DNA from 3 places in the Herminiimonas arsenitoxidans genome. Region 3 is predicted to be linked to each of the others. Evidence: predicted binding sites of a transcription regulator. Region 3 holds the regulator's gene; each other region holds the start of a gene.
The links. The regulator FNR, encoded in region 3, switches genes on or off when oxygen is low (the NO sensors DNR and NnrR bind a similar motif). The targets are predictions, from matches to a motif close to TTGATNNNNATCAA.
Positions count from the first base shown of each region.

Region 1: a site for FNR is predicted at 1,332-1,345, ahead of BQ6873_RS15890 (DUF7933 domain-containing protein). Genes of this name have one in related genera too.
Region 2: a site for FNR is predicted at 1,975-1,988, ahead of cydD (thiol reductant ABC exporter subunit CydD). Genes of this name have one in related genera too.

Region 1 is NZ_LT671418.1:3,346,182-3,357,153, forward strand. Features, by position in the region: gene BQ6873_RS15885 (methyl-accepting chemotaxis protein) at 1-962, shown strand, start outside; gene BQ6873_RS15890 (DUF7933 domain-containing protein) at 1,573-9,282, shown strand; gene BQ6873_RS15895 (OmpA family protein) at 9,279-10,972, shown strand, end outside.
Region 2 is NZ_LT671418.1:346,759-357,730, forward strand. Features, by position in the region: gene BQ6873_RS01630 (mandelate racemase/muconate lactonizing enzyme family protein) at 1-908, opposite strand, end outside; gene BQ6873_RS01635 (LysR family transcriptional regulator) at 1,021-1,938, shown strand; gene cydD (thiol reductant ABC exporter subunit CydD) at 2,244-3,923, shown strand; gene BQ6873_RS01645 (amino acid ABC transporter ATP-binding/permease protein) at 3,920-5,620, shown strand; gene BQ6873_RS01650 (cytochrome ubiquinol oxidase subunit I) at 5,675-7,279, shown strand; gene cydB (cytochrome d ubiquinol oxidase subunit II) at 7,276-8,430, shown strand; gene cydX (cytochrome bd-I oxidase subunit CydX) at 8,498-8,620, shown strand; gene BQ6873_RS01665 (Na+/H+ antiporter) at 8,824-10,458, shown strand; gene queE (7-carboxy-7-deazaguanine synthase) at 10,650-10,972, shown strand, end outside.
Region 3 is NZ_LT671418.1:740,550-751,521, forward strand. Features, by position in the region: gene BQ6873_RS03465 (hypothetical protein) at 1-1,006, shown strand, start outside; gene BQ6873_RS03470 (DUF1304 domain-containing protein) at 1,117-1,485, shown strand; gene BQ6873_RS03475 (hypothetical protein) at 1,516-2,727, opposite strand; gene BQ6873_RS03480 (DODA-type extradiol aromatic ring-opening family dioxygenase) at 2,833-3,648, opposite strand; gene BQ6873_RS03485 (ABC transporter ATP-binding protein) at 3,767-5,068, opposite strand; gene BQ6873_RS03490 (ABC transporter permease) at 5,079-6,812, opposite strand; gene fdxA (ferredoxin FdxA) at 7,331-7,675, shown strand; gene fnr (fumarate/nitrate reduction transcriptional regulator Fnr) at 7,762-8,520, shown strand; gene BQ6873_RS03505 (NAD-dependent epimerase/dehydratase family protein) at 8,694-9,353, shown strand; gene BQ6873_RS03510 (ABC transporter ATP-binding protein) at 9,444-10,370, shown strand; gene BQ6873_RS03515 (ABC transporter permease) at 10,381-10,972, shown strand, end outside.

The DNA.
Region 1 (10,972 bases), 2.6 Mb from region 3:
CCGGACAATTGCTGCAAGCGTTGAAGGACATGAACGACGGCTTGGTCAAGAGCGTGAGCGAAGTCAGAACGGGTATCGATACCATTGCTACAGCATCGAGTCAGATCGCAGCGGGCAATCTGGATTTGTCCAGCCGTACTGAAGAGCAAGCCAGCTCACTGGAAGAAACAGCCTCATCAATGGAAGAGCTGACTTCAACCGTGAAGCAGAATGCCGACAATGCACGTCAAGCCAATCAACTTGCAGTATCTGCCTCCAGCGTGGCAGAAAAAGGTGGTGCAGTGGTGTCGCAAGTGGTCGATACGATGGAAGAAATCAATTCCTCTGCCAAGAAAATCGTGGACATCATTGGCGTCATCGACGGCATTGCTTTCCAGACCAATATCCTGGCCTTGAATGCCGCGGTAGAAGCAGCACGTGCGGGTGAACAAGGCCGAGGATTTGCCGTAGTCGCAAGTGAGGTGCGCAATCTGGCACAACGTTCGGCCGCTGCCGCAAAAGAAATCAAGGCACTCATAGGCGACTCTGTCGATAAAGTCGAGACCGGTAGCCGACTGGTAGAAGAAGCTGGCGTGACGATGGATGAGGTTGTGCAAAGCGTGAAGCGCGTGACCGACATCATGTCCGAGATCATGGCCGCGAGTCAGGAACAAAGCGCTGGCATCGAGCAAGTGAATCAAGCCATCGGTCAGATGGATCAAGTCACGCAGCAGAACGCAGCGCTGGTAGAAGAGGCTGCAGCCGCAGCCGAATCACTCAATGATCAAGCGGCCAAGCTGGCAGAAGCCGTTAGCGTGTTCAAGCTGGATGGTGTAGAAGTGTCTGCACCGATCAAACGAACTGCAAAAATCTCAGCGGTGGCATCGCATCGTGCTCCTGCCCAACGTACGATCGCTGCACCAGTACGTCAAAAAGTTGCGAATGGCGCAGCAACGGGCGGGGACGATTGGGAAGAGTTTTAATCGTCTGCTCTTTGCATCTCTTTTAAAAGGCCGGGTTCTTACCCGGCCTTTTTTATTTTCTGCCGTACTTTGCTCGACTATCGTTTTTCGTCTTCTTTGCTTGTCCGACTGATGTCTGTGCAATGCAAGCATGTCTGATTATTTTCTTTCTCGCTTATTTTTCATATCTAAAAATATTTCCATGTGGAAATAAAATTCAGTGAGATAGCCACCACTACTTGTTGTGTGGATGTAACTCAGTGTTTTGCGTTTACATGTTTGTCATGCAGGCGATAGACATCATCCGGTCTCTCTGTACTTCACTTCGTTTTTCTCCGCGCTTTTCTACTCATCCTCATAGCAGTTTCAGGGTTTTTCAGACCTTCTATTTTGACGTTAATCAACCTCCGGCAACGATTGCTGCACGGGTGTTTTTAACTGTCCTTTTCCGCTGTTCCACACACTGCATTTTTATTTCTGTTTGCAAATGTTTGCGAACGTTTACATGCCGTTTCAGAGGGGGAACTTTATATTCCGTTCGGCAATTCCCGTGCATCAAATCAATTATTTAAACAGCAGATTGTTGCGACTTTGTGTTTAGAAAATTATTTAAAAAGTAGATAGGCCTGTCATGTTGCGTTCACCATTCTTTGCCGGATTCTCTTTCCTTACTGTGTTGCGCTCTGCGTCACTGGCTGTGCTGATCGGTATGTTGCCGATGTCTGCATTTGCGGCATTGACGGCCTCCGTGACGACGCCTGATCCTTCTTCATTTTTCCCTGGTGAGGTGAGAATCCTGCGCATTACTTTGTCGAATAGCGTCGGTACGCAGATCGATAACACTGCATTCGATAATAATTTGCCGGGGACTTTGCCTAATGGTTTGAAGATCGCTGGTACACCTACTTCTACCTGTGGCGGCACGCTAACAACGGTACTAGGCACGCAACAAATCAAACTGGCGAACGGGATTATTCCTGCATCAAGCAGCGGTACTGATGGCGTATGTACGATCGATATTCCAGTGACGGCCGGGACTTCGACAGGGAGCGCAGCCAGCTATGATTACCAGCTTGGCAATGGCGCAGTAACGGGAGTTGAGGGTCTTACTGCTGTGGCAAACAGTGGTTTCGTCACACAAACATTTGGTGTGAGGGCATTGCAGCAACCGCAGATTGCGAAGTCGTTTGGCAACTCCACACTCATACTTGGCGGCACATCTACGCCGTTGACTGTAAAGGTTACGAATCCTAATTCTGTCGCCATTGGCAGCTTCAATATTGCCGATGCTTTTCCTCAGCTTGGCGGCAATGGAATTATCAAGGTGGCAGCTGTACCGAATGCGACGGCTAGCTGTAGTGATGGTTCCATACCCGTATTTAGCGCGGGCATTGGCGCCACAACGATAAGCGGTTCCGGTTCATTGCCGGCGAGTGGCAGTTGTACCTTCACCGTCAATGTCGAAGCGAATCAGACGAATGGTGCTTACACAACCGGGGCACAAACCAATCTGATTAATCGTACTAGTGATTTCAGTACGGGTTTGGGCATGCCGGCAGCTGCGGATGCAAAGGCAACGATCACGGTAGTTTCGCCACTGCAGGTGAGCAAGGCATTCCCCAAAACGGCACTTTCCAGTGGCGAGGCCGGCAGCTTTGTGATTACCCTGAAAAATGAAGGTAATACGGCTCTGGCTATTACCAGTTTTAGCGATACGCCTATCGATGGTGTGGGTGGAGCGACCGCGACTAAGGGCTTGCTGGTTACCAGCTCATCCAATACATGCGGTGGCACAACGACGAATACTGCAGTCGGCATTACGCTCAATGGCGGCAGCATTCCCGCTAACGGTACTTGTACCGTCACCGTCAATTTCACCGGCAGCGTTCAATCAACCGGTGTACCCGTTACTTATACAAATTCGCTGCCTGAAGGTGCGGTCGATGTCGGCATTCCTGCGATACGCAGTCAAGATGCTTCAGCGACTATTTTGGTTGCCGATGATTTACGTATCTTGAAGAGTGCAACACCTGCAGTCGTTGCACCCGGGAATCCGATTCAATACCAGATCACGGTGGAGAATTACGGCGTCGGTGTGATTAACAACGTCACCGTGACCGATCCGTTCAGCCATGGTCAAACATTTTTGACCGGCAATATCAATGGCATCAACTATTTACCGACAGTGGAAGGTGCTGGTTGCGGAACGCTAAGTTCTAGCAGCGTGGTCGGTGCGACTTCTGCCGTTCTTGCGCTTAGTTCTATTCCCGGACGCAGCAATATCAATGTACCGGGTACGTGTACGGTCAAATTCTGGGCAATGACTTCACTGACAGTCAATACCTCAACCGACAACACGATTGCTGCTGGTGGCGTTTGCTACAACAACGGTGCTGGAAACATCTGTAACGGTAGTCCTTCAAATCCAACGGGGCCTAACAATACGGTACCGGTTCTTGCTGCGACGAAGGCATTTGCTGAATCTACTCCGGGCGTCAATACTTTTTCTGAAGGCACGATCGTTCGTATGACGATTACGCTGAAGAATAAGTCGGCAAATCCGCTGACCAATGTAAGCATCTCGGATACCTTGAAGCTCGCGAATACTGGTGGTGGGCAATTGCGTATTGCAACACCGTCGAATGCAGCCAGTACTTGCGGTACTCCGACGATAGATGCTGTCGCAGGTTCCACATCGATAGCAATGAATGGCGGGACGGTGCCAGCGCGGGCAGATGGCGGAACCGGTGCCGATGGCACATGCGTATTACTCGTTGATGTGGTTGGGCCAGCAGGTGTTTATCCGAATACTGCAACGGTCGGTGGCACTGAAACATTGGCTAATAATCAACCGCGTGCGCTTGTACCGCTTGCGACGAATACACCAGTTCTGACGTATACATCTGCACTAACTGCAAACAAAAGTTTTAATCCGGCCAGTATTGCGTCGGGTGGTAAATCGACTGTCACGGTCCAGCTTTTAAATTCCAGCACTCTGCCGCTGACGAACGTCAAGGTAACGGATCCACTGCCAGTCGGCATGGTATTGGCAACGCCGCCTAATGCGTATTCAACATGTGCCGGTACGCCTGTGATTACGGGTGCTGCGGGCGACGCGACTATTTCTCTTACGGGAGCAAACATCAATGCTGGTGGCAATTGCTCGCTTCTGTTTGATGTAGTGGCAACTGGCAGTAGCAATTGGGTCAACACTATTCCTGCGAACGGCATTCAAGCCGATGGTGGCGTACGTAATGTCGTACCAGTGACGGCGACATTGACGCGTAATGCGTCAACCAATCTGTCGATTTTGAAATCGACCACTCCGTCTACCTTGACCTTCCCAGGACAAGTGAGTCAGTTGACGATCGATATCAACAACGGCACGCAAGCAGTTACCAATATGGGCGTGACAGATTATTTCACCACGGACGGTACGGCAGGTGCTCCTAATAACGGTTGGGTCATTACCGCGAATCCATCGGCGACCACTACTTGTCCTGGTGGCAGTGTTGTGGCGATTCCGGGCTCACATTCGGTCAGTCTGAGTATTGCGACCTTGGCAGCCAATGCAGCTTGTTCGATCAAGGTTAATGTCACATCCAATGTTGCCGCTGGTGTGACCAACGTTATCCCGGCCGGCGCATTGCATACCGATCAAGGTTTGACGAACAGCAGTCCTGCATTTACCAGCCTGGCGACCAGCAGCAATGTCGGGATTGAAAAACAGTTCACACCGAATGTAGTGAAACCGGGAGAGCGTTCGCGTTTGCGCATTACTTTCCTTAATCCGACTTCTCAGCCTTTGAGCAACCTGAGTGTTATTGACATACTGCCGGCAAATATCAGTGTGCCTAGTGGTGCTAATCCGACGTCGACTTGTCTCGGTGCGACGGTTTCTTCTTCGGTAGTAGGTGGTTTGCATCAAGTGCAAGTGAGCGGCGGTAACTTGATCGCGGCAACAGGCTTGACCGCGGCTAGCTGCGTGGCAGAAATCGATGTACTGGTGAATGCCGCAGGCGATTACGTGAATACGATCCCGGCGAATACGGTCATAGGTTCATCTGGCGGCATCCCCGTAACAAATAAAGATCCAACCAGCGATACCTTGCGTGCCAGAGCGCCACTGACAGTACACAAGGCGTTTAGCTTGCGTACACAAGATAGCGGTAATCCTGGCGGCTTTACAACCGGCGTTGATAACAAGGCGGCAGGTGCAGTCGCTGTATTGACGCTGCGTTTTGAAAACAGCAATAGCGCGCCGCTGACCGGCTTGGGTGTGAATGATACCTTGCCGACGGGATTAGTGGTCGCACCAACCCCGGGAGCCAGCACAACATGCGCGGGCGGTACGGTAGTGGCAACAGCATCTGCCACCAGTATTCGTGTGGCTGGCGCAACAGTGCCTGCCAACGGCTTCTGTCTTGTAACGGTCAATGTGCTGAGCAATATTTCCGGCACATATATCAATACGATTCCAAGTGCAGCGGTGACAACGAACGAGGGCATCGTCAATGAAGAAGCGACGAGCGCGAAATTGATCGTGTCTACACCGCCTACGGTGGGCAAGCAATTTTCACCAGCCGTGATTCCAGCAGGAGGCAAGTCACGTTTGAGCATTGTGATCGGTAATGACAATGCATCAACCATGACCTTGACGGCTAACTTCGACGATGTACTGCCGATTGCGCCTGGTCAAATCAGTGTGGCTGCACCACCAAACATGGTCAGCACTTGCGGTGGCACGGTCGTGGCAGCTGCGGGTGCAACGAGTGTGCGCCTGAATAACGGTGGAACGATTCCGCCTGGTGGTTGCACCATTGATGTTGATGTCACTGGGATGACGGCAGGTGCGCATACCAACAATATCCCAGCTGGTAGTTTGAAAACAGATTTGGGTAATAACCAGCAACCTGCCAATGCAGTGCTGACCATCAGCACACAAGGTTATGTGTCGGGCAAGGTATTCAAGGACAACAATGTCCTGCCGAACGGTACTTTCGAAAATGGTATCGATACACCGATTGCAGGATCAGCAATTGAATTACATAGAGGTGCGACTTGCAACGGTGTACTGATTGCAACTGCAGTCACCGATACCTTGGGTAACTATACGTTTGCCGGTTTGATCGCAGATACGTATACCGTTTGTCAGCCAGGCCAGCCGGTTGGCACGACGAATGGTATTACCACAGCGGGAACGATCGCCAATCGCAATGGCACGACAGGCACTGTCGGTATTGGATCTAATCCGACAACAAGCAGCAGTCTTATCAGCAATATCGTGTTGAACGATAACGGTACTGGTGATGTAGCAGGTTCTGTGAACAATAATTTTGCCGAAGTTGCGCCTTCCTCTATTTCAGGGATGGTCTTCAAGGATATTAATAACGACGGCATCAAGAATGGCGCCGATACACCGCTCGCCAATGTGGAAATAAGGTTGAGCGGCACCGACATCTACGGCGCTACTGTTAATCTGACGACGACGACGGACGCTAACGGCAATTACACGTTCAGCAACGTCTTGCCGGGTAATTATTCGGTCATCCAGCCTACGCAGCCACCAGGCACGTCGAACGGCAAAACGGTTGCCGGTACGGTGCCCAATGGCGGAACACCGGGCACGGCAACTGCGCCGACGGTTGCTGTGAGTGTGATCAACAATATCGTCTTGCCGCCGAACACGACTTCTCTCAATAACAATTTTGCCGAGTTACCGAATAGCGGAACCATCTCTGGTCTGGTGTTCCTCGACTTTAATGACAATGGTTTGGTCGATGGCAATGATCACGGCATCGGCGATCAAGTCATTAATTTGACGGGTACGGATGAGAATGGCTTTGCCGTCAGCAGAACGACTACCACTGCAGCAAATGGCACTTACAGTTTTACCGGTTTGGCTGCAGGTACGTACACGGTTACGCAACCGGTACCGCAAGCAGTAGGAACAACAAACGGCAAGACAATCGCTGGCAGTACCGGTGGTACCGCGACGCTGCCCGCTGTTGCTGTCTCATCGATTTCCAATATCCCGCTCGCATCTAACGGCATATCCGGCGATAACAATTTTGCTGAAGTACCTGGCGCTTTCCCTGATCTGGCGATTGTGAAATCGCATGCACCAGCCAGCTTTGCGGAAGGTTCAAGTACGGGTGTTTACACGGTCAATGTATCGAATATCGGTGCAGTTCCTTCGATAGGCACGATAACAGTCGTGGATACCATGCCGATCGGCATCACTGCTGTAGCGGCAAGTGGTACAGGCTGGATTTGTACAAATGCAGTGACCTCGGTGACGTGTACTACGGATAGCGTTATTGCTTCTGGTGCGAATGCTCCGGCGATCACGATTCGTGTTGCTGTCGCTGTCGGGACTGCAGGGAAAATTCTAGTGAACACTGCAACCGTTGCCGGTGGCGGTGAACCACCTGGTTTTGAAAGCAACAACAAGACCACGGATCCAACGGCAATTGCACAACCTGCTGCGGTATCTGGTCACGTATGGCTGGATCAAAACCACGATCGCATCAAGAACGATATCTCGCCGCTGGAGCGCATAAAAGGTTGGCGCGTTGAATTGATGTTGAATGGTATGGTCGTTGATACCGCCATTACTGACGATAACGGCGCTTACGGCTTCCCTAGTGTGACGCCATCAACCGGCTACACCATCCGCTTCCGTCATCCGACGACCGGCATGATTTTCGGTGACGCAATTCCGAATGAAATCGGTGCGACCTTTATCAGCGGTGATTTCAATCCGACCAGTAGTCCGGGTAACAAGGGCGGTGCAGAACTTGGCGACGGCACGCTGAAGAATCTGCGTTTGCTGGCTGGCGAATCGTATCCGCAACAAAGTCTGCCGCTTGATCCCGCTGGTGTGGTTTACAACGCGGTGACACGTGAACCTGTGGGCGGCGCAGTAGTCACGATCAGTGGCCCGGGCGGATTCAATCCTGCGACACATTTGGTTGGTGGCACGGCAAATTTTGTGACAGGTGCCGATGGTTTTTATCAATTCCTGCTGAACGGTGCACCGAGCGGTACTTATGCACTGACGATCACGACGTATCCGGGCGGATACCTGCCATCGCCATCAACAATGATCACAGGATGTACTGCAACGTTGACGGTAACGCAGAACCCTAATCCTGCGCTGGTACAAAACAATAGTTTGCCGCCAACGAATGCAGCGCCTTTGCATGATCCTGCTGCTTGCGCTGCAAGCAGTGCAGCGATGGGTATGGGTGCTGGCTCGACGCAGTACTACTACACGTTTGTGCTGGATGGGAACTCGGCCCACGTCGTCAACAATCACATCCCGCTTGATCCGGTTTTGGGCGGTGCGATTGTCATGACCAAGAGCACTCCGCTGGTGAATGTAGTGCGTGGTGATCTGGTGCCGTACACGATCACGGCTACCAATACGCTGGCCGCAGCGCTGACGAACATTAATGTAGTGGACGTGATTCCGGCTGGTTTCCGTTATCGCACCGGTTCGGCTTCATTGAACGGTGTGACGACAGAGCCGGTGGTGACTGGTCGCAGCCTAACATGGGCTAACCAAACCTTCAAGGCAGGTGAACGTAAAACGTGGCGCATGTTGCTGGTGGTCGGTACCGGCGTATCCGAAGGTGAATACATCAATCGCGTTTCGGCCTTGAACAACACTGTCAACACGCAGGTGTCGAACACAGCGACAGCGACCGTCCGTGTGGTGCCTGATCCAACCTTCGATTGTTCCGACATCATCGGAAAAATATTCGATGACAAGAACGCCAACGGTTATCAGGATCAGGGCGAACCAGGTATTGCGAATGTACGTATCGCGACTGCACGCGGTTTGTTGGTGACCAGCGATCAAGAGGGACGTTTTCACGTTGCTTGTGCAGCGATTCCAAATGCGGATCGCGGTTCCAACTTCGTGATGAAAGTCGATGAACGTACCTTGCCTTCCGGCTATCGCCTGACAACCGAGAACCCACGCGACGTCCGTGTCACGCGCGGCAAGATGGTCAAGCTCAATTTTGGCGCAACGGTACATCGCGTAGTACGACTGGAATTGTCCGGTGCGGCATTTATCGGCGATGGCACGGAGTTGCAAGCATCTTATATCTCGCAGTTGGAGAAGTTGCCTGAGCAATTGCAATCGCGTCCTACGGTCTTGCGTATCGCATACCGCCAAGGAAAGGAATCCAAGGATCTCGCCAAGAAACGTATCGCCGCCGTCAGTGAACGAATACAGCGTATGTGGAAGGAGAAGCGAAAGATAGATGACAAGGAAAGCGAGCCACTTGTGCCACTCATGATTGAAACAGAGCTGGAGGGCGCACAATGAAGCTCCGTCCACACACCATCGCACTTGCGATAAGCATGTTGTTTGCCGGTCCATCGACATGGGCCGATACGGAAGTCAACGGTAAGCGCGTCGATAATGGCCGCATCGATTTGTATGCAGTGCCGCCACCGACAGAAGTGCAGCCTGCGATTGCCTATCCGATGCCATCCGGCGTCACGCGTGAAGAAGCAACAGCGATGCGCAATCGTGCAGCGCAGATTCCTGCGGCTCCGGCTGAAATGAATAAGTCTTTGCAAGAAGCAAAAGGCCTCAGCCTGTTTGTTTCTGGCAAGGCAGATTTAACGGCATCGGCCAAGGCATCGATAGAAGCATTGGCAGAAGAAATCCGTGCAAGAAAAGGTGCGATCTCCGGCATGCGTATTGCCGTGGTTGGTCATACCGATAATCAACGCTTGTCGCCAAATGCAAAACGTATCTTCACTGACAATCAAGGTTTGTCGGAAGCACGTGCACTGGCTGTCACTGCCTATCTGAAACAGTTGCTGAATAATCCTGCGATCACTTATTCGATAGCAGGCAATGGTGAAAGCAAGCCGATTGCATCGAATGCTACGCCGGAGGGCATGGCGCGTAACCGTCGTGTCGAACTGCAAGTATGGTTTGACGCTGCGGCACCGGTGGCTGCTGCTGTGCCGAAAGCAGCAGCTTGCTCACCGCAGGCAGTTGGATCGCCGGATGCGCCTTTCCGCATCACCATCGATGGTGTGCCTGTCGATGGCATTGCAGCAAATGAGGCAGATGGTCAGCGTTGTACTGACGTTGCTTTGGAACGCGCAGACATCCAGGTTCGTTACGACAGCCTGGCGATTGCGCCAACGATGAATATCTGGGCAACGCCTAACGCAGCAGTGAAGGGTGAGCCGGTAGAGTTCCGTGCATGGTCTAACTACATTCCATGGATCAAGAAGGCGGAATTACGTTTATTCCGCGCTGGACAGAAGACACAGGAAAAACCGTTTGAAATCCTGCCAGTGTCATGGAGCGGTGTGACGAATTGGACCGTGCCTGCGAACACGAAGGATGATCAAGTCTTTTATCTATTGCGTGTGTATGACGCGCAAGGTCGTTTCGATGAGACTAGTTTGAAATCGCTCAATCTGCTGAACCATGCAATGCCGGCGAATGAAGACAAGGACAAGATAGAACGTGAACGTTTGACCGGTTATGGCGAGAACAGCCTGGCACTGCGCAATATTCCAGTGACTGGTGGCACCGTGACCGTCAATGGCAGTCATTTGAAGCAGGATCAACGTATCGAAGCGTTGGGACTGGAACTGCCTATCGATGCGCAAGGCAAGTTTGCGATGAAACAAATCATGCCGGCCGGTCCGCAGTTTGTGGAAGTGACGCTGAAAGAAGCAGATGGTAGTGCCAATACCTTCCGTCGCAATCTGAACATTGCAGCCGACGACTGGTTCTATCTGGCCTTGGGTGATCTGACGGTCGGCAAGAATCAGGTGGCAGGGCCGATTAAATTGGTAACCGGCGATACCGATCATTACGACAATAAGGTTTATGTCGATGGCCGTGCAGCGTTTTACCTGAAGGGCAAAGTAAAGGGCGAGTATCTGCTGACAGCTTCTGCCGATACGCGCGAAGGGCCGTTCAAGGATTTGTTCTCGAACTTCTCCAGCAAGGATCCTAAGTATCTATTGCGCAGCATCGATCC
Region 2 (10,972 bases), 390 kb from region 3:
CGCAGGTATTCCACCAAGCCGTAACTCAACGCGCAATCGAATTGCAGCCAATCGCGATCCGCACGCATGCCGCCGTAGCGAATCAGGTTGCGAGCATCTTGCATAGAGAACAGGTTTTCCCCGGTCGCCATCGGTTTGTCGTAATAGTTGCGCAAGGTCGCCTGCAATTCAAAGTCCAATGGATCGCCGGCTTCTTCATACCAGAACAGATCGTATTGCGATAAAGCCTTCGCATACTTGATGGCGGTATCCAGATCGAAACGACCATTCGCATCGACCGCGAGTTTTTGACCATCACCTAGTACGCTCAGGATGGAGTCGATGCGACGCAAGTCTTCGTCCAGAGATGCACCACCGATTTTCTTCTTCACGACGGTATAACCGCGGTCGATGTAGCTGCGCATCTCATCCTTGAGCTTGCCGTGATCCTGTCCCGGGTAGTAGTAGCCGCCAGCCGCATAGACAAAAATCTTGCGATCTGGCTGACCATTGCCGTAACGATCAGCCAGCAACTGGAATAGCGGCTTGCCTTCAATTTTGGCGACTGCATCCCATACCGCCATATCGATGGTGCCGATGGCGACGGAACGTTCGCCGTGGCCGCCTGGTTTCTCGTTGGTGAACATCGTGTTCCAGATTTTGTGCGGATCGAGGTTGTCACCGGCATCGTTGACCAGAGAAGCAGGATCAGCTTCCATCAAGCGCGGAATGAAGCGTTCGCGCATCAGCATGCCCTGACCGTAACGACCATTCGAGTTGAAACCGTAGCCGACGACTGGTTTACCGTCACGGATGACGTCGGTAATGACAGCAACCAAACTCAGCGTCATCTTGCTGAAGTCTATGTATGCATTGCGTATCGGGGAGCTAATCGGTAAAGTCTTTTCGCGGATTTCAACTATTCTCATGTGGGTCTCCTGAAAACATCGCGTCTGGTCGATGTGGAATATGGAAAGCGCTAGCTTATTCGCAGAACGCGTACTTATAATTCACCGCAAGTCATATAACTATTCACCCCCAGTGAAAACTGACATCTCATCCGAACTTGAATTCTTTGTGCTGATTGCCCGCCACGGCAATCTCTCGGCTGCTGCACGCGCGCTCGATATCACGCCGCCGGCGGCAACCAAACGACTGGCGCAACTGGAAGCACGGCTCGGCGTCAGGCTCATCAACCGGACGACACGCAGCATCAGTCTCACCAGCGAAGGCGAAACCTATCTGGGTTATGCGACCAGAATTCTGGAAGAAGTAAAGGAAATGGAAGACGCGGTGTCGTCGGGTGGTTCCACACCTCGCGGACTGTTGCGCGTCAATGCGACTCTGGGTTTCGGTCGTACCGCCATTGCACCGCTGGTGTCTGAATTCGCCAAACTGTATCCGCATGTGGAAGTACAGTTCGAAGTGACAGACAAGCCCATCGATTTGGTGGAGAGCGGCTTTGATTTGGCGATACGCTTCGGCGACTTGCCGGATACGCGTCTCAATGCGCGTAAGATCATGTCCAATCGCCGATTTCTATGCGCATCGCCGATTTATTTGGAACGTCACGGCACACCCAAGACGTTGGCTGATTTAAGCAAGCATCGTTGTATTACGCATCGCCAGAATGATGAAGCAGCCGGTATCTGGCGTTTCACGCACAAGGGCAATAGCGAAGTCGTCAAGGTGCAGAGTGCACTATCCAGCAATGACGGCGATATCGTTCTGGGTTGGGCGCTGGATGCGCATGGCATCCTGATTCGATCCGAATGGGATTTGGCGAAGTATGTGAAGAGCGGTCGGCTGAAAATTGTCTTGCCCGATTTTGTCTTGCCTTCGGCAGATTTGTTCGTCTACTACCCGAACCGACGCAATCAGAGTACGCGGGCGAGGGTGTTTATCGATTTCCTCGTTGAGCATGTTGATATGCTTGCAGACTTGCCTCTCTCCAGCTAGCTGTGATGCAGGCGATCAGATAAATCGAGCATAAATTTGATATAGCGCAAGAAGCCAAATATTCGATGCCGGATAATGCTCGGCATGATGTGTACACCAGCAATACCAGTTTTTGATCCATTTTTCGCGCGACCAAGCAACGCTTATTCACCGGCCGAAAATCTGCTACGGCTAATTACAGATCTATCTGATACTGTCTACAACGCTCGCCTAGGCGTATGCTGTCATCAATCTCATCGGATCCGATGCAATGAAGCACGTGTTGTTACGCAATGACGTGGCAATGCGCAAAAATGCAAGGCACTATGCGAACTACTCCAGCCGCTTTCCTTCGATTGCGATCCGGTAAAGGGATTGATGTCGGGAGTTTGCTGCAAGCGTTTGCATCATTGCTGTGGTTGCCGCAGGCAGCGCTGCTTGCTTATGCATTGCAGCGCCTGGCTGACGGCGATGGACTCGCCTCTATATACCTTCCTGCTTCTCTGATTTTCATACTTGGTGTGCTGCGTGCGCTGTGTGATGCGTGGGGTATGCGCCGTGTTTTTAAAACGGCGCGTGCTGACTTGTCGCAATTACGTGAACGCGTGGCATTGTCGCTGGCGGTGCGTTCTCCGCTGGACGCGCAACGACCTGCATCGGGTCTGGCCGCGAGTGTCATAGCCGAACAGGCGGAAGCAGTCGTCCCTTATCTCACTCGTTATCGTCCCGCACGCCTGCGCTCCACCATTGTTCCGCTGGCGATACTTGTCGTCGTTTTTCCTCTTTCCTGGATTGCTGCATTCATTCTGTTGGTGGCGGCTCCGCTGATTCCCATCTTTATGGCGCTGGTTGGCTGGCGTGCGAAAGCAGCGAGCGAAGCGCAGATGGTGGAGATTGGTGGCATGAATGGCTTCCTGCTGGATCGTCTACGTGGCTTGGCGACGCTACGCACATTGGATGCGGTAGAGACGACAGCACAGCGTTTGCAGGAATCGGCACAATCGCTGCGACATCGCACGATGAATGTGTTGCGCATCGCGTTCTTGTCTTCGGCAGTGCTGGAATTGTTCGCTGCCTTGGGTGTGGCGATGATGGCGGTTTATATCGGCTTTCATTTGCTGGGACAAATCGAATTCGGTACATGGGGCACACGCCTGACTTTGGGGCAGGGTTTGTTCATCCTGTTGTTGGCGCCGGCTTTCTTTGAACCTTTACGTGAGTTATCCAGCGTTTGGCACGACAAAGCCGCAGGCGATGCTGCACTGGATGCGATCGCTCGTTTGACGGCGCAAGGGTTGTTGTTGCCGGATGCAGAGCAACAGACAAAGAAAACAGCTCAGACAACTGAACGCGCTGCGCCATCCATCGATGTGCAAGGACTGTGTTTTTCATACTCAGATGCCAGCGCCACGATATTTGATGAATACGATTTACATGTAAAAGCAGGTGAGCGTATTGCCATCGTCGCACCTAGTGGTGGTGGCAAATCAACGCTGCTGTCCTTGATCGCCGGCATGGTGTCTGCACAGTCTGGCGAGATCGTGATCGATGGCGTGCAGTTGTCTGCGGATACGGTAGCCGAATTGCGTACACGTATGGCGTGGATAGGGCAGAAGCCACATATTTTCTCCGGCTCGGTTCGGGCGAATGTGGCATTGGGACGTGCCGATGTGAGTGCTGCTGATGTCGCTGAAGCGTTGCGTTTCGCTTCACTGGATACCGTATCGCAAGCACACCCTGGTGTTGGCTTGAGTGAAGGTGGTGGCGGTTTGTCGGGCGGCGAGGCAGTGCGCTTGGCGTTGGCGCGTGCTGCGGTCGATAAGCATGCTGACTTGCTACTAGTCGATGAGCCGACTGCGCATCTTGATAGCACTACGGCACAACAGGTGATGGATGCCTTGCTGCAACTGGCGCAGGGCAAGACCATGATCATCGCGACACATGATCCAATCCTGGCGGCGCGCATGGATCGGGTGATCGTGTTGGATGCACAGGAGTCTGAATGAGACTGTGGCGCGACCTCCATCCTGTATTGAGTTTGTTCGCGGCTGAGTGCCGGAATAAATTGTGGCTGGGCGCGTTGCTGGCTGCCGTGACGGTGCTATCCGGTATGACGCTGCTCGGTTTATCTGGTTGGTTCATCACGGCGACAGCGATTGCCGGATTGAATACAAGCATGGCCTTCACCTTCGATGTGTTCATGCCTTCGGCAGGTATACGCTTGTTGGCTCTGGGACGTACCGCTTCGCGTTATGGCGAAAGACTGGTGACGCACGATGCCACGCTGGCGGTATTGGCTGCTTTGCGTGTGCGTCTGTTCCGCGGTTGGGCGCAACCAGAAGCTGCGCGACGTTTGCTGGCACGACCGGCGCAATTGTTGTTCCGACTCACAGGCGATATCGACGCATTGGATTCGCTGTATTTACGCATACTGGTGCCCGTTGGTGCTGCACTGGCAGCAGCGCTGGCAATCGGTGTGGCACTGGGGTTTGTGCAGATATGGCTGGGTGCCGTCATTGCGCTGTGGCTGATTGTGACGGGCTTGGGCATCACATTGATCGTGGCGCAACGTGCTCGTCCCGCCGCGTGTCGCCGCAGTTATGCGATGGAAGCTTTACGCGCCCGCAGTATCGATTTGGTTGCGGGGCAGACAGAGTTAATCATGACCGGTCGCCTTGATGCACAGCGCGCTGCCTTGGCGAGTGCCGATCGTCATCTGGCGCGTGCAGACGATGCCTTGAATCGCTTGGAAGCGCAGGCGGGCGTGGCGTATGGCGTGGTCGGTACATTGACGTTGACGGGAACCTTGCTTGCCGTTGCTGCATTGGTAGAAGTCGGCGCAATAGATACACCTATTGCTGCGCTTGCCTTGTTGTTGGTACTGACCGCAACCGAACCATTTTCTGCCTTGCGACGTGGTGCTTTGGAGTTGGGACGTACGGTGTTGGCGGCACGTCGTCTTGCCCCGCGTATGCAAGAAGCAGAGATCAATGTCGTTCCTGCACAAACTCTTTCTAATGAATACGTCGTTAATCTCATCAACATCAGCGCGCATCCTGCCGGTAGCGATGCGCCTGGCCTTGCCGTTCTTCACAACATATCGCTGACGCTAGGCGTCAACGAACGCGTTGCCTTGATAGGTGCGAGCGGGGCAGGGAAATCCACATTAATGGCAGTTGTCGCAGGCGAACTGAGCGTGCGCTCAGGCACGGTACAAGTTGCGCCGCATTGCCTGCTGACGCAGCGTACTGAACTGTTCCAGGACAGCTTGCGCGATAACTTGCGTCTGGCTGACCCGGATGCCGACGATGCGCGGCTGTGGGATGTATTGCAGACAGTCGGTTTGGCCGACGATGTTGCAGATTTGCCAAAAGGGCTGAATACACGCTTGGGTGAAGGTGGTTTGGGCTTGTCCGGCGGGCAATTGCGTCGTTTGGCACTGGCTCGCTTGTTATTGCGACAAGTGCAGCTCTGGCTCCTGGATGAGCCGACGGAAGGGCTGGATCCAGCGACGGCGCGGGACGTTTTACAAAGATTGAAGATGCAAGCTACGGGACGTGCTTTCCTGTTGGCAACACATGTGCGACGTGAGGCAGAGTTGGCAGACCGCTTGGTTTGTTTGCAACATGGGCGTATTGTTGCTGATGTGAAGCGTAGCGATGCAGATTTTGAGGGTGTGTTGAACAGCTTGCGGCCGGATTGATATTGGCTTCAAGAACCAAGCACGACGAAGAATTTAAGCACAAAAGGGAGCTACATGGAACTCGATATTGTTTCTTTATCACGGCTACAGTTTGCCACGACAGCGTTGTATCACTTTCTGTTCGTGCCGCTGACTCTCGGCCTATCTATCATCCTCGCCATTATGGAAACGGTCTATGTCATGACCGGTCGCGTCATCTGGCGCGATATGACCAAATTCTGGGGCACTTTATTCGGTATCAACTTCGCAATGGGCGTGGCGACCGGCATCGTCATGGAATTCCAGTTCGGCATGAACTGGAGCTATTACAGTCACTACGTGGGCGATATTTTCGGCGCACCGCTGGCGATTGAAGGCTTGATGGCTTTCTTCCTGGAAGCTACTTTCGTTGGTCTGTTTTTCTTCGGCTGGGACAAGCTTTCCAAGGTAGGTCATTTGGTCGCAACCTGGGCGGTGGCTATTGGTTCCAATCTTTCCGCTCTGTGGATTTTGATTGCTAATGGTTGGATGCAGAATCCGGTTGGCGCGGTTTTCAATCCGGAAACCATGCGTATGGAAGTCAGCGATTTTTTCTCGGTGCTGACTAATCCGGTAGCGCAGGCCAAGTTCGTACACACGGTTTCTGCCGGCTATGTCACAGCGGCGATCTTCGTGCTGGGCGTATCTGCATGGTACGTGCTCAAAGGCCGTCATCTGGAACTGGCCAAACGCTCGATGACAGTAGCGGCCTCATTCGGTTTGGCTGCTGCGCTGTCGGTTGTCGTACTCGGTGATGAAAGCGGTTATCTGTCTACCGAACATCAAAAAATGAAGCTGGCCGCGATTGAGGCCATGTGGGAAACCGAACCTGCGCCAGCCAGCTTTACCTTGATCGGTTTTCCTGATCAGGCTGCGCGCGAAACGCACTATGCGATTCATATCCCGTGGGTCATGGGTCTGATCGGTACGCGTTCACTCGATACCGTGATTCCGGGCATCAATGAATTGGTACAGCACGCGGAGTTGCGCATTGCCAACGGTATACGCGCCTATGATGCTTTACAGAAAATACGTGCTGCAGGTAGTTCGGCCAACATCACACAGGCAATGCGCACGGAGTTTGAAGATAACGGTCATGACCTTGGTTATGCGTTGCTGCTCAAACGCTATGTAGATGATCCTCGACTAGCAACGCCTGAACAGATCAGCAAGGCAGCGCTGGATACGGTGCCGCAGGTGGCACCGCTGTTCTGGCTGTTCCGCATCATGGTCGGGATCGGTCTCTTCATGATTCTACTGACGGCGACTTTCTTCGTATTGTCTGCACGTCGTGAACTGGATCGTCATCGCTGGTTGTTGAAGCTGGCGGTGTACGCGATTCCATTGCCGTGGATTGCGGTTGAGGCGGGTTGGCTGGTGGCCGAATTTGGTCGACAACCATGGGTGATTGAAGGCGTCTTGCCGACTGCAGTAGCGGTATCGAATCTGGGCATTAAAACCCTGTTGCTTACGCTGGCCGGTTTTGTGTTGATTTATACCGTGTTGTTTGTGATCGAGATAAAGCTGATCTTTAAAACGATCAAACAAGGGCCGACTTCAGAGCATTCGCCTACAACGGGTGTGAACGTCAATTCCGCTGCCGCTAGTGCAGTCCCTCTCGCCAAGTCGGAGCAATTATGATTCTGCATACTCTCATAGACTATGACACTCTGCGCCTGATCTGGTGGGCATTGATAGGCGTACTGCTGGTCGGTTTTGCCGTGACGGATGGCTTTGATCTGGGAACTGGAATCCTGCTGCCTTTTGTTGGTCGCACCGATATTGAGCGACGTGTCGTCATCAACAGTGTTGGCCCGGTGTGGGAAGGCAATCAGGTTTGGCTGATTCTGGGTGGCGGAGCTATTTTTGCTGCCTGGCCGCAGTTGTATGCGGTGTCTTTCTCCGGATTTTATCTCGCCATGTTTGTGATCTTGGTCGCTTTGATTTTACGACCGGTGGCATTCAAGTTTCGCAGCAAACGTGAAGATCCACGCTGGCGTGCGCGGTGGGATTGGGTCTTGTTTTTCAGCGGCTTTGTACCGGCGCTGATCTGCGGTGTGGCTCTGGGTAATGTGTTGCAAGGTGTACCGTTCCGACTCGATTCCAGCCTGCAAATTTTTTATGATGGCAGCTTCTTTGATTTGCTTAATCCATTTGCCATATTGTGCGGATTGGTATCTGTCGCCATGTTGATCATGCATGGCGCGGCGTGGCTGCAGTTGAAAACAGACGGTGCGGTTGCTGGTCGGGCGCGCAACTTCGGCAGTGTCGCGGCTGTGGCTACGATCGTGTTGTATGCGGTTGCTGGTTTATTGCTCTGGAAATATATCGATGGCTATCGCATCAGCAGCGTTGTTGATCCGCTAGGTCCATCGAATCCTTTGCTAAAAACCGTTGCGGAGCATCCCGGTGCATGGTTCGTCAATTACCAGGAGCATGCGTGGACGATGGCGGCACCGGTTCTGGGTTTTGTCGGCGCAGTGGGTGCCTTGCTGGGTTTGCGCTTGCGTCGTGAAATCTTTGCGTTGCTGTGCAGTGCATTGAGCGTGAGTGGCATTGTTTTGAGCGTGGGCGCATCGATGTTTCCTTTCATCCTGCCTTCGTCCGTCGATCCGCATGCCAGTTTGACGGTGTGGGATTCGTCATCCAGTCATTTGACGTTGTTCATCATGCTGGTCGTGACGGGTATTTTCATTCCTATCATCGTGGCGTACACCACGTGGGTGTATCACGTGCTGTGGGGCAAGGTCGATGAAAAAGAGATACGTGATGAAACCAAACACGCCTATTAATTGTGAAGAAACTCCAACCTCACGCTGCCGTTATCTGACGGTAGCTAGTTAAAGACAAGGACAAATCATGTGGTATTTCGCCTGGATACTCGGCTTGCCTCTCGCGGCTGCTTTCGCTGTATTGAATGCGATGTGGTACGAACTTATGGAAGATGATGCCATCCGCAAGGAGAAGATGGGCAAGCCTTGATGGTAACTATGTAAGGAGAGTGAACATGGATAGTCTCAGAGAAAACCAGCGCAGGCATTGCCTACGCATTGATCTGAGCCATGTTCACTTTGCCGCTTCAGCGTAAAATCGATGCCTGGCAGCTTGCGCGGAAACTTTGGTTTTCCCATCTGCATTACGTAAGTCATTCGTGTGCTTAGGCACCATTTGAAATTCAGGCTTAGATGCACACCGTCACCATCATTCTCGTATTACTTCTTGCTGTCGTGGCTAGCGCCTTTATCGCGCGTTTGCTGCCGCTCAACATCCCTTTACCTTTGATTCAAATTGGCACTGGCGCTGTGCTTTCTTACGGCTTCGGCATGAGTGTGCCGCTGGATCCTGAGTTTTTCTTTCTTTTCTTTATTCCGCCTTTGCTGTTTTTGGATGGCTGGCGCATACCCAAAAGCGCTTTCTTTCGTGATGCGCGTCCGATAGTGACGCTGGCAATCGGCTTGGTGCTGTTCACCGTGGTCGGCATGGGCTATTTCATCCACTGGATGATTCCTGCGATTCCATTGGCGGCGGCTTTTGCGCTGGCGGCGATTTTGTCGCCTACTGACCCGGTTGCGGTATCGGCGATTGCGTCGCATAGCCCGATTCCGTCACGGATGATGCACATACTGGAAGGCGAGGCCTTGTTGAATGATGCCTCGGGTCTGGTGTGTTTTCGCTTTGCAGTGGCGGCGGTGATTACTGGCAGTTTTTCCTTGTTTGATGCTTCGCTGGAATTCTTGCAAACGGCAGGTGGTGGTTTGCTGATAGGTATTGGGGTTGCTTGGTTGATCGGCATCTTGAATCGCTGGCTGGTCGCAGCGGCTGGTGAAGATCCGGGCACGCAAATCCTGATCAGTCTGCTGATTCCTTTTGCCGCGTATCTGGGTGCAGAGCACATAGGCGGCTCTGGCATTCTCGCTGCGGCTGCTGCCGGTATCACCATGCATTATGCGGATTTGGTTGGCCGCCGTTTGGCTGCAACGCGCATGCAGCGTCGCGCCGTGTGGGACACGATACAGATGGCTTTGAATGGTGTGATCTTCGTTATCCTCGGGGCGCAATTGCGGGCGACTGTCGAGGGCTTGCCCGGCATCGCGCTGGAGATGGGTTTGAGTACGGCGTGGTGGCTGGCGTTTTATGTGCTGGCGATTACGACGGTCTTGGCTGTCCTGCGGTTTTTGTGGGTCTGGAGTTCCTTTAAATTTACCTTGTTCCGCGCCAAGCGGAATGGCGACGAAATCGTCAAACCATCTTTTTTCCTGCTGCTGGTCGGTGCATTTGCCGGCGTGCGTGGCGCGATTACCTTGGCAGGTATTTTGACCTTGCCGTTTTTGCTGCCGAACGGCGCGGAGTTTCCGGCCAGAGATTTAATGATTTTTCTGGCGAAGGGCGTGATTCTGTTGTCCTTGCTGAGCGCCAGTATCGCCTTGCCGATTTTGACCAGGGATCTGGAGTTTTCACCGGAACCTATCATGGGCGCGGGAGAGTGGCAGGCGCGGGCGGCGGCGGCTGAAGCGGCAATCCGTCGCATCGAGCAATTGATGAAGAGCATGAGTGCCAACGATGCCTATGCTGAAGCAGCTACGCGCGTGACCGAGTTGTACCAGCGCCGACTGGATTATGGGAATGAAGGTGACGAAGCAGCACGCATACACTCGCAGGCAGATGCCGAGCGCAGCCTGAAGCTGGAAGCGATCCGGGCTGAACGCGATGAACTGTTTCAAATGTGGTTGAGCAACAAGCTGGATGACTCCGTGCATCAACGCCTGTTACGCGAGCTGGACTTGATCGAAGGAGCCTTGTCGCGTCCGACCGGACATTGAGCCGATGTTCCTCTGTAGCACGGTAATACGCGGGCTAGTCTATAATGACGGCCTTCGACCATGCCTTTAAAACCGCGATTCGCAGCCAGATGCGCTGCTTTTCTGGCCGGTGGCATGCATAGCCTCGCAATCGATTGTCATTGCGGCAAGACATTCATTCCTCGCAATTATTTAGTTATTCGGCACACATTTTGACTTACAGCGTAAAAGAGATTTTCTACACACTTCAGGGCGAGGGCGCGCAAGCCGGACGTCCTGCGGTGTTTTGCCGTTTTTCCGGCTGTAATTTGTGGACCGGTCGCGAGAGCGATCGCGCAACGGCGGTGTGCCAGTTTTGCGATACCGACTTTGTCGGAACTGATGGTGAGGGTGGCGGCAAGTTTGTCGATGGTGTGGCTCTGGCGAACAGGATCACTGCCTTGTGGCCTGAGTCTTATACTGCCAGCAAATACGTGGTCTTTACCGGCGGCGAGCCTTTGCTGCAACTGGATAAAGCCCTGATAGATGCGATGCA
Region 3 (10,972 bases):
TAATCTCACTGGACTGATGCAGTTCGATCCGACCGTGCTGTCATCGGTGAGTCTGCATACGAGCTTGACAACGGCTAAGGGCGAAAATCAAATCCTTGATTTCCAGGCCGACAGCAAGCAGCGCAGCGTCAGTACGAGTGGCCCCATCGGCAGCATGAAGGTCAATGTCGATCTGACTAATCCGACCATCATCGGCAACGCCAAGCAACAGGCAAAAGCCGTCGACAATTATTTGAAACAATTTGATGCTGCGCAAAAACGTGGTCATGGCGATGTTGCGTTGATGACCATATTTAAGGATGCGTTTGTCGGACTCAACAGCAACTACCCTGCACTAACGGCACAGCAGCGTGCGGAAGCAGTTGCAACGCCGTCGATACAATTCAGCCAGCTCGATCGTAGCGTACTGACCGGACTTGCTGATTTCTCTGCATCGGTCACGCAAAATTCAGAATTAAACAATCCGTATCGTCCAGGCGAACGGGATGCCTTTGCCTATCAGTTGTCGCAAGACAGCAGCATCAAGGGACGAAATCAGTTGGACCGTTCGATCACGCAAAAGCAGGAATCGAATCTGACGGCCAGCTATCACGAACCGCTGACAGCTAATCAGAAATTGGAGCTGTCAACTGAACTCAAGTCACAGAACTACTACTATCACCAGATAAAGGATGAGGCCAGTAGCGTTGCCAGCATAGGCTATGAAAAGGGAGTGCCGATCAACGCAACACTTATTCAGTCGGCCAGCCAATCTGCACAGCTGCAAAAATACGTGATGGGCAAGCTCAGCGAAGACAAAACAACCTCACGCCAGGCATCACATACAGAAGATTTTCTGGAGCTATTCAAAGCTAGCACTCAAGGCAAGGACGCTAAAGCCTGGCTGGATAGCTACCTTGGACAACAGGCGCTATTAACGATCAACGATCAGGTGTTCTTGCAGCCGGATCCAACGAAATTAGAAGAGCAATCAAAGGAAAAAGACTTAGCGCTTCTCGTGTCTTGACGAAGAGACGCTCACTGCTACCCGGCTTGTAAGCAATCGGTCTACTATTGAGCAAATGCGATCATCATATTGATCAGCGCACTATAGGCAGACACAAGAGGAGCCAAGATATGCATACCATAGCGACCGTTGCGACAGGACTTGTGGCTGCACTACACGTCTATATCTTGTATTTGGAAATGTTTTTGTGGGACACACCCAAAGGCAGAAAAGCTTTTGGCCTGACAAAAGAGTTTTCAGCCGCCTCGAAAGTCCTGGCGGCCAATCAAGGCCTGTACAACGGCTTTCTGGCTGCGGGCCTCATCTGGGGCATCTGCCTTGGTCCAGCGGGTGACTCAGTCAAAGTCTTCTTCCTGGCTTGCGTTGTTGTAGCGGGCATCTTCGGCGCAATTACATCAAGCAAAAAGATACTGTTTGTTCAGGCGCTGCCTGGAGCAATCGCCTTAGCATTGGTGCTCTTGGCTGGATCTCAGGTGTAAGTCGAGCGATTGAATTGATCGAGCTTGGCCTTATCGATTTGGTGCAAGAGCGGCGCGCGTCATGGTCAATTCACAAGCGCGAATCGCATGTCCGTTTGCAATCATGTTGCCCTTGCCGGAATAAGTCGGTGCGTCAGGCTGAAAATCACCGCTGATTCTGAATTGCCATTTCTTATCCGGAGTCTTGGTTAAATATCCCTCTCCAAGCAAGACCAGCATGTTCTCGGCGATCTGGCCGGACAACGTTTCCGCTACCTGTGGCAACTGCCGATGGACATTCACCGAGCTGCCTTTGACTTCCATGACAAATTTTGCTTTATATGCACTGCGTGCAATGTTGTCGTGACGTGCGTCGCATGCCATCAGACCATTCCACTTCTCAGCGTTATCATCGACCAGCGCTTGCTTGCTTTGCGCTTTTGCCAAGAAGTCATTTTGATTCGCGATTGAAATTGCGACGTCTTTTTCTCCGGCAAGCTGCTTGGCCAATAGCTTCGCCATCAATGCCTGATAATTGAGCAAAACACTATAGGACTCTCTATATTCAGTCTTGAGTGATTCAAAACCATCAAAGCCCACCACTTCTTCACCATTTTTTTGCGGAGCGGGAATTCGAACTGGCATGGAGAACAATACAGTTTTGTTCTTGGCATCAATCAACTTGGCAGTGAGTGATATCTGTGGCTTGAAGGTGGTAGAGAATGCTGCCGACATATAGCCGAATACAGTGTATTTCACATGCAAGACTGCATCGGCAGGAATATCATTTTTTCCAAAATCGAACTCACCCTGAGCATTCGGTATCGCCAGCTTTGGATCGTCGATAAAAATAACTTCATAGCCCTTCGACTCCATCTGTGCTTTTAATTCATTCCGGAGTTTTGCCGCGAAGTCATACGAATTTTTAGCAAACAGTTCGTTGTACTCTGTTTGCTTTTCGCCTATCAGCGTACCGTCAGCCGCTTGTCCCATTGCTGCAGTTGTCCCTGCGACCAATGCCGCACCAAGCACGCCCAATCCAGGTATAGAGCTCGCTATCACCCCCGCTCCAGATGCGCTGATTACTTTTATCTGCTTAGGCTGCTCGATCGTGAGTATCGCTATTTTCTTTATTGCTTTTCGATGATCGTCGTCCAATGCGACCGATGCTGGAGCATGCGCACACGCACTTAATATCAAGGTGATGAGCATAGAACTAACAATGAGAGGGAATCGACCGCAAATAGATTTGTAGATCATCATGTTATTTATTGTTGTTAGTTCATAGGCTGAAGGTGGCACAAGCCATTTCAGTTTTTTCTAGTAACGATGCTCATCCCTGCGCGATAACTTGGCACACCTAAAACATCAAACGGCTTTATCACCAAAGACATAACCGGAAACCACAACTTCCATCACTTTGTCTTCGAAAATCTTGCGCCCCAAATCATCACCCGCCGCTCCAGCTGCGACCATCAGTGGCAGCAAGTGATCGGGATATGGTTGGGTCAACTTGGCATCAGGCGCCTCCGCCCATGCTGTTAACAAGGCATCGCGCTCTTCTGCCGGTGCGGAAATGCTGTCACTCAGCCACGTATCAAACCGTTTGGATGCTTCCGTAAATGTCGGACTGAAACCACGCATATTATGAAAGCTCATGCCGCTGCCAACGATCAGTACGCCTTCATCACGCAATGCCTGCAAGGCAGCGCCAGCACGCAGATGCTCTGCTGGATCGAGATCGGTTTTCATCGAGAGTTGCACTATCGGGATATCGGCATCCGGATAGATCAGCTTGAATGGGATGAAGACGCCGTGATCAAAACCGCGTTTTGCATCCGTCTTGACGGGAATATCTACCGCACCCAGCAGATCGACTATGCGCTTCGCCAATGCTGGCGCACCCGGTGCCGGATACGTCAGTTCATAAGTGTGCGGAGGAAAACCGTAATAGTCATAGATCAGCGGCGGATGCGCGCCTGTCATGACGGTGAATTCATCTTCCATCCAATGGCCGGAGATGACGAGTACCGCCTTCGGCTTTTCACCGACGAAGGTATGCATATTCCGCAGAAAATCTGCCATGCCATCCCACATGTGTGGATCACCTGGCCAGTCCATGAAAAAACAGGGGCCGCCGCCGTGCGGAATGAAGAAAGTGGGAACACGAGTAGAGTTGGCCATGATGCTATCCATTAGCGTTTGAATTTTTCAAAACACTATTGTGCTGCCGCTACAAAATTCTTGCTTGCGAACAGCACAGTGGTTTTTTTGACATCACTGCACCGCTTGCAAGCCACGTTTACTCGGTTTCGTTTTCCGGCAATTTGAGCTGTCCGGTGTGATAGTCGTACTCATAGACTTCACCATAACGGCCCCACTCGACGACAACTTCCAACACGCGCTTGGCTTCTTCTTCTTTCAAGAATTCTTCCAGTGAATCGAGGAAGCCTTTTTCTGACAATGAACCTGCCGGTTCCTGCTCCAGACTATTGCGGATATGCGCGGCCAAAGGCACGTGCGTCAGCAACTGCTGGCCGAAGATTTCTTTTCTGCGTATGTGCGCTGCTTGCGCATAGCTATGTCCCAGCGCGGTCAGCGTGATATCGCCCTTCTCTACCTGCGCCAATCCCAGTAGGCCGAGTGCTTCGTAAGTCGGGAACAATTCTTCGTCCGGCAACTTTGCTTCTTCCGTCAATTCCGGCAAGTCGGCACGGCCGTTGAATGGCGGCGCGGCCAATAGATCGAGCACACCTTCGATATGCGCGACGTCGGTTTCCGGCAAACGATAGCTGAGGTTTGCATGCAGTGCAGCACCGGTCGTTGCTTCTTGCGGCGTGCGCATCGTCATCAATGCGTACACTTCATCGATCAAGGCTCTGACTTCAGGTGAATCGACATTGCGTGGTCGCGGCAGATTGATCTTGATCTCGCTGCGTATGCGTCCAGGGCTGCTGGACAGAACGAGGATGCGATCCGACATCATGACTGCTTCTTCAATATTGTGAGAAACGATCAAAATGCCTTTGGTTGGAATGCGCTTCTCTTCCCACATTTCCAAAATGTCGTCGCGCAGCGTTTCGCCAGTCAGCACATCCAATGCAGAAAATGCCTCATCCATCAGCAAAACATCCGGCCCGGTGACCAAGCCGCGTGCGATACCGACACGCTGCTTCATCCCGCCTGACAATTCACGTGGCAATGCGCCGCCGAAACCGGCCAGACCAATCAGATCAAGCATGGCATCTGCGCGCTTCTCGCGTTCATCTGGTGGTACGCCTTGCGCTTCCAGACCCAGCTCCACGTTTTGCTGCACGGTCAACCACGGGAATAGCGCGAAGGACTGGAACACCATCGCGATACCGGCAACCGGGCCGTAAATTTCCTGACCACGATACTTTGCACTGCCTTCATCCGCAGGAATCAAGCCCGCCATGATGCGCAACAAGGTGGATTTACCCGAACCGGATTTGCCTAACAAAGCGACGATCTCGCCTTCTGCCAATGCAAAATCCACTTTCTCCAACACGCTGCAAGGTGTGCCGTCTGCAGTCTGGAAAGATTTATCCACACCGGTCAATTCAATCAATACATTTTGGCTCATGACGGCCCTCTCAATGACTACGGTCTTCTGCCAGCAAATACAGTTTGCGCCAGAAAAATCTGTTTAATAACATGACAAATATGCACATCACGCCGATGCCGAGCGCAATGCGATGGAAGTCGCCGGCATCAGTCATTTGCTTGATGTAACTCCCTAATCCTTCGGCGACCAGTGTCGTTTTGCCCCAAGTCACATACTCGGCAACGATGCTGGCATTCCACGAGCCACCACTAGCCGTAATTGCGCCCGTCACATAACTAGGGAATACGGCTGGCAGATAGACACGTTTCCATTTCAGCCAGCCCTTCAAACCTAGATTGTCAGAAGCCAGACGCAACTCATTTGGTATCGTCGAAGCACCGGCTACCACGTTGAACAGGATGTACCACTGCGTACCGAACACCATCAAAGGACTGAGCCAGATATTGGGGTTGAGTTGCATCGTCAGCAGCACATACACGACCAACGGAAACATCAAGTTAACCGGGAACGCAGCCAGAAATTGCGCAACACCTTGCACACGTTGCGAATACTTAGGATGCAAGCCGATCCAGACTGCAATCGGCACCCAGATCAACGATGCCAAGGCAATCAGCACCAACACGCGCGTCAACGTAATCAAGCCCAGCCACACAACATGGACAACTTCCGGCCAACCGACATCACTATGTACGAAGGTAATCAGTCGATAGATCGCCAGCGCGGTAGCAAGCAAAATCACTACGCTCCATGCACGCGACCATAAAGGATGGATAACACGCGCACTGGCTTGCGGTGCTGTACCGTCGTAGCGCACGCTGAACCAGCCCAAGGTGCTGCGCAACATCGTCCAGACACGATCCGTGAATGCGCGCATCCAGCGGCTGCGGCGTCCCCAATTCAATAACCACGAACGCTGTTCGGTCTCACCTTGCGATTCTTCAAAACGGAATTTATCCGCCCATGCCAACAGTGGCCGGAAGAACAATTGGTCATACAAGACGATCCCGGCAAGCATGGCTCCAATAGCCCAACCGATCGCATGCAGATCCTTGGCCTCGATCGCGACTGCGATATAAGCGCCGATGCCAGGCAGCTTGATATCTTGCCCTGCGACCGAGATCGCCTCTGCCGCCACCAGGAAGAACCAGCCGCCAGACATGGACATCATCATGTTCCACAACAAGCCCGGCATCGCGTAAGGCAATTCCAGTCGCCAGAAACGCTGCCAACCGGATTGACGGAACACGCGCGAAGCCTCGCTCAGTTCAGCCGGCACAGTCCGTATCGATTGATACAGGCTGAAAGCCATATTCCACGCCTGTGAAGAAAAAATCGCAAAAATCGCCGCGCACTCAACGCCCAGCAGGTTACCCGGGAAGAATGCAATGAACGGCGCAATCGCAATCGCCTGAAAGCCAAGAATCGGCACCGATTGCAGGATATCCAGCATCGGTATCATGACCTTTTCGGCAGCGCGATATTTGGCCGCAATTGCAGCGAAGATAAAGCTGAATAGCAACGCAAAAGCCAGCGCGATGAACATACGCAAAATCGTGCGCAGCAAGTAATAAGGAAGATTGGAAGGATCAAGCGAGATCGGCGTTACTTCGCCGACCACAAATGGCCTGGTCATCTGCATCGCGCCAAAGCCCACCGCAACAAACACGGCCAGCACCAGTGGTAACAATGCCCAATCCCAGCGATTTGGAGAAATCGCAAGCAAGGACTGATCTGCCCGACGTGGGGCAAACAACTCAAACATGGTGACACCTTGTATTCATGATTATCCAGTCTGAGCACACCGGGAAAAGGTATAGGACCTTTACCGGCAAGAATACGCATGCTGATCCGAGTGTGTGAAGACGCGATTAAGCGGCGTCAACAGTCAGACCATGCTTGCGAGTCATCAGCAAGATACAACGCACTCAAGCTCGTACAGGTGGACACGAGATCACACCGCAAGAGCGATATATGCAATCAATTTAAAAACTAAGGGAGTAGAAAAAGAACAATCGAGGACCGATTGCCTTAAAGCCACTACCCGCCATTGCGGCAAGGTAGCGATGAGAAATCGTGGGCTACCTTGCCAGCATACTATCGGTATGAGAACTACAACTGGAACTGCCCATTCAAAAACCCCATCGGAAAATAATCGACGCACTTTACCACTCGCTTCCCCATCTTGCAATGAGCGCCGTCATTTCGGCGCACCTTGAAAAAGGCAATTCCGGCGACAGCGTTTACAATGACGCCTCTGATCGCAAAAATGGAACGAGGAAAATGCCGTTTGTCGTCACTGAAGCATGTATTCAATGTAAATATACCGATTGCGTTGTGGTTTGCCCGATGGATTGTTTTTTTGAAGGCCCCAACTTCCTTGCGATCAATCCGGATGAATGCATCGATTGTTCCGTATGCGTACCGGAATGCCCCGTCAATGCCATCGTTAACGCGGCTGAAATCTCGCCCGAACAACAGCATTTCGTCGCATTGAATCGTGAGTTATCCATGCGCCCTGACTGGAAACGCATCAGCCAGGCCAAGACGCCTATGCCTGAACATGAAAAATGGGCGCAGCGTAAGGATAAGTTGCCCTTGTTACAGATTGATGACAAGATCACATGAGTCGCCTCAGTCTTCAAGACTGAGCCTCTCACCGTTAAACCAGTCACCGCACCCATACCGCATCGCGGTTCGACTAAGCAAAGAATATGAGCCAGCCTTCCTCCTCTACCGTTGATGCAGCATTGAACGTCAACGCCTTGCGCGCCAGTTGCTCCACTTGCAGCATGCATCAGTTGTGTCTGCCTATGGGCCTGGGCGAAAACGATATGGAGCGCCTGGATCAAATCATCGGCCGCCGGCGCAAAGTGTCACGCGATGAATATCTGTATCGCATGGGTGATCCCTTTGTTAACTTGTATGCGGTGCGCGTTGGTCACTTCAAAACCTGCCAGATCAACGCTGGTGGCGAACAGCAGATTACCGGTTTCCAGATGACCGGCGAATTGCTCGGCATGGATGCCATCAGTACCGACCTCCATCACTGTGATGCGATTGCGTTGGAAGATAGTGAAGTCTGCGAAATCCCATTTCCACGACTGGAAGAGTTGTTCAGCACCATGCCAACACTGCTGCGTCACTTCCATCGCATGATGAGCCAGGAAATCACGCGTGAGCAAAGCGTCATGCTGCTGCTCGGCAACATGCGCGCAGAACAACGCTTTGCGGCCTTTTTGCTGAATCTGGCTTCGCGTTATATGGCACGCGGCTACTCCTCGACCAACTTCCAGTTGCGCATGTCGCGTGAAGATATAGGCAACTATCTCGGCTTGACGATAGAAAGCATCAGCCGCTTGCTCTCCAAGTTCAAGAAAGAAGGCTTGCTGAAAGTGAGCAATCGCGAGATAGAACTGCTGGCTCCCGCTATTTTGAAAGAAATGGCTGCCGGTAATGCCAGCTGCCGTTAAATCCAGGTATTGATTTTATTCAAGGCGCCCCGACCTTGAGCACACGTTCTTACATATCAATTTGAATAAGAAATTGGAGTAACGAAGCTAACGCCATTCATGCGTTGGCTATTCAGTGATCGCATGCACGATGCACTCGCGCGTTTAACGTTGGGCTTACCGAAGAGGATGAAATGAATATATTGATATTCGGTGCGACTGGTATGGTTGGCCAAGGCGTATTGCGCGAATGCCTGCTCGATCCAGATGTCACACTGGTAAAAACCATAGGTCGCAGCAGCACTGGCCAGCAGCATTCCAAATTGCGTGAAATCGTACACTCTGATTTGCTTGATTACGCGGCCATCGAAGATGAGTTGCGCGATATCGATGCCTGCTTTTTCTGTCTCGGCATTTCATCCGTTGGCATGACGGAGGCCGACTACACTCGCATCAGTTACGACATGACGCTGGCGGCAGCCACAACATTGGCCAGACTCAATCCGAATATGACATTCATCTATGTATCCGGTGCCAGTACCGATAGCTCGGAACAGGGATCCGTAATGTGGGCACGCGTAAAGGGAAAAACCGAGAATGCCTTGCTGCGTCTGCCCTTCAACGCTTATATGTTCCGTCCCGGTGTGATACAGCCATTACACGGCATAAAATCAAAAACCAGGTCTTATCGTCTGCTTTACGCCTTATCAGCACCACTATTCCCGATTCTTCGCGCCATATTCCCCACGCAGATCACCACTACCGAAGCCTTGGGCAAGGCCATGCTGGCTGTCGCCAGGCATGGCGCTGATAAACATGTACTGGAAAGCAAGGATATCGCTACGCTGCGATAATGCGTATCTGCAGTATTTCTGCATACTAAAAAACTGACAGTCACTCGCAAGCTACGCGAGTTGGCATCATCCATCTATTACGGAGGCAGTTTGCAATCGATTATTTCCGTCAAGGGCCTGACCAAGCAATATGCGTCAGGCTTTCAGGCGCTCAAAGGCATCGATCTCGATATCCGTCGCGGCGAAATTTTCGCCCTGCTCGGACCGAACGGTGCGGGCAAAACCACATTGATCAGCATCATCTGTGGCATCGTCAATCCGAGTGAAGGTACTGTACTGGCCGATGGTCACAATATCGTGACCGACTATCGCGCTGCACGTACCAAGATCGGGCTGGTACCACAAGAGCTATCGACCGACGCATTTGAAACGGTATGGGCCACAGTCAATTTCAGTCGCGGCATATTCGGCAAGCCGAAAGATCATGCGTACGTCGAAAAAATCTTGCGCTCTCTTTCGCTGTGGGAAAAGAAGGATTCCAAGATCTTTGCCTTGTCCGGCGGTATGAAACGACGCGTGATGATCGCCAAGGCACTCTCGCACGAGCCACAGATACTCTTCCTCGATGAACCGACTGCCGGCGTCGATGTGGAACTGCGTCGCGATATGTGGGAAATGGTGCGCGGCCTGCGTGAGAGCGGCGTGACTATCATCTTGACTACACACTATATTGAAGAAGCCGAAGAGATGGCCGACCGTATCGGCGTCATTCGCAAAGGCGAACTGATTTTGGTCGAAGACAAGGCAGCCTTGATGGCCAAGCTGGGCAAGAAGCAATTACGCCTGCATTTGCAACATCCTTTGCAAATCATCCCTGCCGAGCTTTCTCATTTACAACTCGAACTTTCAACAGATGGTAACGAGCTGACCTATACCTTCGATGCCCAAAGCGAGCAAACCGGCATCGCCGAACTCTTGAAAAAACTGAGTGAACACAATATCGACTTCAAGGATTTGCAATCGAGTCAAAGCTCACTGGAAGAGATTTTTGTCAGCCTAGTGCACAGCAAAGATTGAGAAGATAACTATGAACATATACGCAATCCGCGCTATTTATAAATTCGAACTGGCGCGTACCTGGCGCACACTGATGCAAAGCATTGCATCGCCGGTTATTTCCACCTCGCTCTACTTCGTCGTGTTTGGTGCAGCCATCGGTTCACGCATGGTCGAGGTCAACGGTGTCAGCTATGGCGCCTTCATCGTGCCCGGCTTGATCATGATGGCGTTGATGACAGAGAGTATTTCGAATGCGTCCTTCGGCATCTTCATGCCGAAATACGCCGGCACGATCTACGAGATACTCTCCGCACCGGTGTCTTATGTGGAAATCGTGATCGGCTATGTAGGTGCAGCCGCGACCAAATCCATTATTCTCGGCGTCTTGATACTGGCAACGGCACGGCTCTTCGTCACGTTTGAAATTGCACATCCGTTGTGGATGCTGACTTTTCTGATTCTGACGGCAGTCACCTTCAGCCTGTTTGGTTTCATCATCGGCATCTGGGCGACTGGCTTCGAGAAGCTGCAAATCATTCCTATGCTGATCGTGACTCCACTGGCTTTCCTTGGTGGCAGCTTTTATTCGATCAGCATGTTGCCAGCAGTATGGCAAAAGA